2 regions of the Streptomyces sp. PTL18 genome follow, and region 2 is predicted to be linked to the other one. Evidence: riboswitches for the same ligand, from Rfam matches in the RefSeq annotation. Region 2 holds a riboswitch; the other holds the start of a gene.
What was found. Region 2 has a riboswitch for glycine ahead of gcvT (glycine cleavage system aminomethyltransferase GcvT). Riboswitches for the same ligand answer to the same signal wherever they lie in the genome.
Positions count from the first base shown of each region.

Region 1: it holds a riboswitch for glycine, as region 2 does, so the genes downstream of both, gcvP (aminomethyl-transferring glycine dehydrogenase) here and gcvT (glycine cleavage system aminomethyltransferase GcvT) in region 2, are expected to answer to the same signal.

Region 1 covers NZ_JCAJZO010000017.1:145,947-149,147, forward strand. The annotation lists gene gcvP (aminomethyl-transferring glycine dehydrogenase) at 1-1,589, opposite strand, end outside; glycine riboswitch at 1,767-1,862, opposite strand; gene AC5WS8_RS27580 (PRC-barrel domain-containing protein) at 1,991-2,359, shown strand; gene AC5WS8_RS27585 (DNA polymerase IV) at 2,389-3,201, opposite strand, start outside.
Region 2 covers NZ_JCAJZO010000023.1:61,019-64,219, forward strand. The annotation lists gene AC5WS8_RS31215 (enhanced serine sensitivity protein SseB) at 1-433, opposite strand, end outside; gene AC5WS8_RS31220 (AAA family ATPase) at 500-1,189, opposite strand; glycine riboswitch at 1,359-1,470, shown strand; glycine riboswitch at 1,471-1,586, shown strand; gene gcvT (glycine cleavage system aminomethyltransferase GcvT) at 1,655-2,773, shown strand; gene gcvH (glycine cleavage system protein GcvH) at 2,883-3,201, shown strand, end outside.

The DNA.
Region 1 (3,201 bases), on a different contig from region 2:
TCCGGCCAGGTCACCGGCTCCATCTCGGTGGTCGCGTTGAGCTTCATGGTGCAGGAGCCCAGCGGGATCATGCCGCGGTCGAGCGCGTAGTCGCGGTCGGCCAGCCTGCGCAGGTAGCGCAGCATCGCGGTCTCGGAGCGGTGCTGGTGGAAGACCGGGTGGGTGAGGTAGTCGTCGGTGCGCAGCAGGTGCTGCGGGAGCGCCTCCTCGGCGGTCGCGTCCAGCGCGTCGATGTCGCCCCCGACGCCGAAGGCGTTCCACACCGCGCGCAGCTGGGCCCGGCCGGTGGTCTCGTCGCAGGCGGCCGAGACGTGGTCGGCGTCGACGAGGCGCAGGTTGACGCCCTGGTCCCGGGCGGCGGCGACGATGTCCGCGGCCCGCCCCGGGACACGGACGGTGACGGTGTCGAAGTAGGCGCCGTGGACGACCTCGACCCCGCCGGCCGTCAGGCCCGCTGCGAGGACCGCGGCGTACCGGTGGGTGCGCCGGGCGATGTTCCGCAGGCCCTCGGGCCCGTGGTAGACGGCGTACATCCCGGCCATCACGGCGAGCAGCACCTGAGCGGTGCAGATGTTGCTGGTCGCCTTCTCGCGGCGGATGTGCTGCTCGCGCGTCTGCAGGGCGAGCCGGTACGCCTTGTGGCCGTCGGCGTCCACGGAGACTCCCACGAGCCGGCCGGGCAGGCTGCGGGCGAACTTCTCGTGGACCGCCATGTAACCCGCGTGCGGGCCGCCGAAGCCCATCGGGACGCCGAAGCGCTGCGTGGTGCCCACGGCGATGTCGGCGCCCAGCTCACCGGGAGACGTCAGCAGCGTGAGCGCGAGCAGATCGGCGGCGACGGTGACCAGGGCGCCCAGCCGGTGGGCCCGGTCGATGAGGGGCTTGATGTCGCGTACGGCACCCGAGGCGCCCGGGTACTGGATCAGTACGCCGTTGATCTCCCGCTCGGCGACCTCGGCGGGGATGCCGTCGCTGAGGTCGGCGACGACGACCTCGACACCGGTGGGCTCGGCTCGGGTCCGGATCACGGCGATGGTCTGGGGCAGCGCGTCCGCGTCGACCAGGAACAGGCCCCTCTTGTTCTTGCCCATGCGCCGGGACAGCGCCATGGCCTCGGCGGCGGCGGTGCCCTCGTCGAGCAGGGACGCGCCCGAGGTCGGCAGGCCCGTGAGGTCGGCGACCATGGTCTGGAAGTTGAGCAGCGCCTCGAGCCGGCCCTGGGAGATCTCCGGCTGGTACGGCGTGTAGGCGGTGTACCAGGCCGGGTTCTCCATGACGTTGCGCAGGATGACCGGTGGCGTGAAGGTGCCGTGGTACCCGAGACCGATCATGGAGTCCAGGACCTTGTTGCGGCCGGCGAGGGAGCGCAGCTCGGCCAGCACCTCGGCCTCGGTGCGCGCACCCGGCAGGTCCAGGGCATCGGCGTTCTTGATCACATCGGGCACCGCGGCGGCGGTGAGCTCGTCGAGCGAGCCGTAGCCGACCTGCGCGAGCATCTTGGCCCGCGCCTCCTGATCGGGGCCGATGTGGCGGTACTCGAACGGAGTGCCCTGTTCGAGCTCGGAGAGCGGAATGCGCTGGGCGGTCATTGCGGAGGCCTCCTGGTCTGACGCGACCTTCGAGGGGCACCACGGCGCGGGTACCCCGACGGCCTCCCCCTCTGTCATCTCGACCTGAGAGCTTCACCGGTCCGCCCGAAGGCGGGCCGGCTTTCACCGTCGGTGAGAGCGGAAGCCGTCGACACCCGCTCTGCTTTCCAGAGTGACCTCGTCCGTGCGGTACCTGGGCCTGAGAGATTCCGGGGAGGATTTGCTCCTTCGGCGCCTCCGGATCACTCCGGAGGACTCTCCCGCACGGGGTCAACGGCCGCTTGCCAGACTACCAGCGAGGACGAGTCGACAGCCGGTGCGGGAAGACCCTCAAGTGGCCGCCTCCCTGAATCTGCTCTTTCGTAGTGCTTACGGATGCGTTGCGACCAATTGGAGGGACCGTGCAGACCGACATCGATCCGCGGAATCTGATCGGCCGCAAGGCGTTCGACCGCAACGGCCACAAGATCGGCACGATCGACGAGGTGTACCTCGACGACGCGACGGGTGTACCGGAGTGGGCGGCCATACGAACGGGCTTGTTCGGCAGGGACGCGTTCGTCCCCCTGGAGCCCAGCGAGCTGGTCGAGGGTTCACTGTACGTCCCCTTCGAACGCTCCCTGATCAAGGAGGCCCCCGACTTCGGCGTCGGCCGCCACCTGTCCCCCGAACAGGAGCTGCAGCTCTACCACCACTACGGCCTGGACGTGTCCGCACCACCGCCCCCGGACCGCGACTTCGGCCATCTGGCGGGGTCGGACGAGACGTGACGGCCCCGCGGGCAGATGTCCGTGCCCGCTCAACGGTGTCGGGCACCGGTGTCTGCGGGGCCGGGTGCCCCGGCGGTACCGGGGACCTCGGGGACGAGCGGCAGCGGGTCGGCCGGCTCCAGCTGAGGGTCGTCGACGCTGAACGTGCGGACCCGGCCCGGCTCCGACTGCGGTGTCTCGAACCGTACGGTCACCCTGCCCAGCCCACTGCCCTGGACCCACCCCGGCCCGTACTCGGCGTGACGGACGTCATGCCCCGCGAGCCAGACCCGCTCGGGTGACGATGCCGGCTCTTCGGCGAGGGGGTCCGCCGCGTCCGGCCGCTCCTCCGCCGCGGGCTCCCCCGCCGCCAGGTGGGCCTGCGCGAACAGGTCCTCCTGTGTGTAGTCGGCGAGTCCGCCGACCCCCACCCCCAGCAGCCGCACCCCGCCGGTGGTGTCCACGGAGTCGAGCAGCCGCGCCGCCGCCTCCCGCACCACCGCGGGATCGTCCGTGGGCCCCCGCAGGGTCTCGGACCGGGTCAGGGTGGAGAAGTCGTACCGCCGCACCTTCAGCACGATGGTCCGTCCCGACAACCCGGCGTCCCGCAGTCTGCGCACACACCGGTCCGCCAGCCGCTGCACCTCCAGACCGATCCGCAGCCGGTCGTGGATGTCGACGTCGTACGTGTCCTCGACGGACACCGACTTGGCCTCCCGCTCGGCCACCACCGGCCGCTCGTCGTGCGCCAGCGCCATCGCGTACAGCGCCTGCCCGTGCGCCTTGCCCAACATCCGTACGAGCTCGTCCTCGCCCGCCTCGGCGATCTCGTCGATCGTGGTGATCCCGGCACGCCGCAGGTG
Region 2 (3,201 bases):
TGCGTCCGACGCGGCACAGCTCGGCCACCGCCTCCGGAGGCAGGGGTATCCCCACCACACCGCCCGGGTTGACCACGATGCCGACCTGCGGGGGCAGCCCGCGGGCGAACTCGACGGCGGGCGCGATGGTGTACGCCATGTGGCCGCCGGCGACGTGGCGGAACTGCTCCTCCGAACTGAACACCGGGACGTACGCCTGACCCTCGATCTCCGCCGTGGGCAGGTCGAGGGGGCCGCTGTGCGGGCCTCCGCCGTTCGGCAGCGGCACCCACAGGTGGCTGCGGCCGAGCACCTCGACGATCCGGCCGCCCGCCGAGGGGATGCCGAGCGAGGCGGAGAGCACCTCCTCCAGCTCGTTGCCCGGCCATCCGCCGTGCGGATGGGGGTGCGCCTGTGCGGGGAAGTCCGCGGGAAGGTCCGCCGGGAAGTCCATCTGCCTACCGCCTGCCGATTACCACTGGTGTGGCGAAAAGGCTAACGGGTGTGCGGGCAGCGCGATTCATTCCGCTCCTTCCGCCCGGACCGCGAAGTCGATCCGGCGCAGCACGTCCGCCGCGTCCCGGTCGAGCAGGACCGCCGAACCGCAGCCCTTCGGAAGCAGGCCCCGCTCGACGGAGCCCAGCAGCCGGCGGGTGGCGCGGCGGTGGCGCAGGAAGGCGTACCGGGAGACGCCCCGGCCCCGCTCGCGCTGGCCGTCCAGGGCCGTGTCGGGGGTGACGTCGAGCAGGAGCAGGTGGAGCGTGCCGCCGCGGCGCCCGGCCGCGCGGACCAGCCAGGTGCGCACCCAGGTCTGGGTGCCGCAGTCGTGCACGACGACCCCGGTGCCGGCGCGCACGGCGCTTCGCAGGGCCGCGTAGTGGGCGAGGCGGACCAGGGGCCGGTACACCGCGTACGGCAGGAAGCGGGCCACACGCGCGTCCCAGCGGTCGCGGGTGTCCTGGGAGTCGATGCGGGCGCCGGCCACCGCGCGCCGCATAAGGGTGGACTTGCCGCTGCCGGGCAGGCCGGTGACCACGACGAGGTCGTGGGCGCCGAAGGTGAGCCCGTACGGGCTGCGGCCCCTGCGGTCGCGCAGGTCGCGGACCACCGGCGCCGGCGCCGGCGCGCCGGCCTCCCGGGCCGGGGCGACGGGCTGCCGGGGTACCGCGATGCCCGTGGTGGCGTACGCCGTCGTCCTGTTCACCGTGATCGTCCTCCCTTGCGGTCAGGAAGTCCCGTCCCCACCGAGCGTAAAGAGAAGGTAATGGACGATTCTCGTGGTGGCGTTCGCGTACGGCCACAAGCCGGTTACAAGTGCCGCCCTGCCGGGATCGGGCGCGGCGTGCAATGATGTGCGCGCCAACTGCATACCGGCCGCTTGAATCCGCGCGGGAGAGTTCCGGGGACGTACGGCTTGCGTACGTGGGCCCGGGCGCCGAAGGAGCAAGTCCCTCCCTTGAATCTCTCAGGCCCCGATACCGCGCGGGCGAGGCACATCTGGAAAGCGGGCCGCCTCCCGGTGGCTCCACCCAAGGTGCAAGCCGTGACGCCCCGCCGCGCGGGCGATCACGGCGAACCTCTCAGGTTCCGATGACAGATGGGGAGGACCGTCCTCGCCTCCCCCATGCCCGGCTGCGCTCGCGTGGGGGGACCCCACGTCTTGGGAGCACAACCGATGAGCAGTAGCCCCCTGCGCCGTACCGCGCTCGATGCCCTGCATCGTTCGCTCGGCGCGACGATGACCGACTTCGCCGGCTGGGACATGCCCCTCAGGTACGGCTCCGAGCGCGACGAGCACGTCGCCGTCCGTACCAGGGCAGGGCTGTTCGACCTCTCGCACATGGGCGAGATCACGGTGACCGGGCCGGAGGCGGACCGGTTCCTCAACCACGCGCTCGTCGGCGACATCGCCTCCGTCCGTGTGGGCCGCGCCCGCTACACCATGATCTGCCAGGAGGACGGCGGCATCCTGGACGACCTGATCGTCTACCGGCTCGCCGACACCGAGTACATGGTCGTCGCCAACGCCTCCAACGCCCAGGTGGTGCTGGACGCGCTGACCGAGCGGGCCGCGGGCTTCGCCGCCGCGGTGCGCGACGACCGGGACGCCTATGCGCTGATCGCCGTCCAGGGCCCCCAGTCCCCCGGCATCCTGAAGTCGCTCACCGACGCCGAGCTGGACGGCCTGAAGTACTACGCCGGCCTTCCCGGCACGGTCGCGGGCGTCCCCGCCCTCATCGCGCGCACCGGCTACACCGGCGAGGACGGCTTCGAACTGTTCGTCGCGCCCGAGCACGCCGAGAAGCTGTGGCAGGCGCTGACCGAGGCGGGCGCGCCCGTCGGCCTGGCCCCCTGCGGGCTGTCCTGCCGGGACACCCTGCGCCTGGAGGCGGGCATGCCGCTGTACGGGCACGAGCTGGGCACCGCGCTGACGCCCTTCGACGCCGGGCTCGGCCGGGTGGTGAAGTTCGAGAAGGAGGGCGACTTCGTAGGGCGTGCCGCGCTGGAGGCAGCCGCGTCCCGTGCCCGGGAGAACCCGCCGCGCGTCCTCGTCGGCCTGGTCGCCGAGGGCCGTCGCGTTCCGCGCGCCGGGTACCCGGTCGTCGCGGGCGGCGAGGTGATCGGCGAGGTCACCTCCGGGGCGCCCTCCCCCACGCTGGGCAGGCCGATCGCGATGGCGTACGTCGACGCCGCGCACTCGGCGCCGGGCACCCCCGGGGTCGGGGTGGACATCCGGGGCAGCCACGAGCCGCACGAGGTCGTGGCGCTGCCGTTCTACAAGCGCCAGAAGTAGGCACTCGACGGGCAGGTGACGTGACCGCGCGCGCCCCCGCCGTGCTCGCGCACGTCTCCAGCAGCACTCCCTTCACCACCACTCCCCCGCGTACAGGAGAATTCAGGCCATGAGCAACCCCCAGCAGCTGCGCTACAGCAAGGAGCACGAGTGGCTGTCGGACGCCGAGGACGGCGTCGCGACGGTCGGCATCACGGAGCACGCGGCCAACGCGCTCGGCGATGTCGTGTTCGTCCAGCTCCCGGAGGTCGGTGACACGGTGACCGCGGGCGAGACCTGCGGTGAGCTGGAGTCGACCAAGTCGGTCAGCGACCTCTACTCCCCGGTCGGCGGCGAGGTCACGGAGGTCAACGAGGACGTGGTCAACGACCCGTCGCTGGTGAACTCCGAGCCCTTCGAGGGCGGCTGGCTGTTCAAGGTACGCGTGT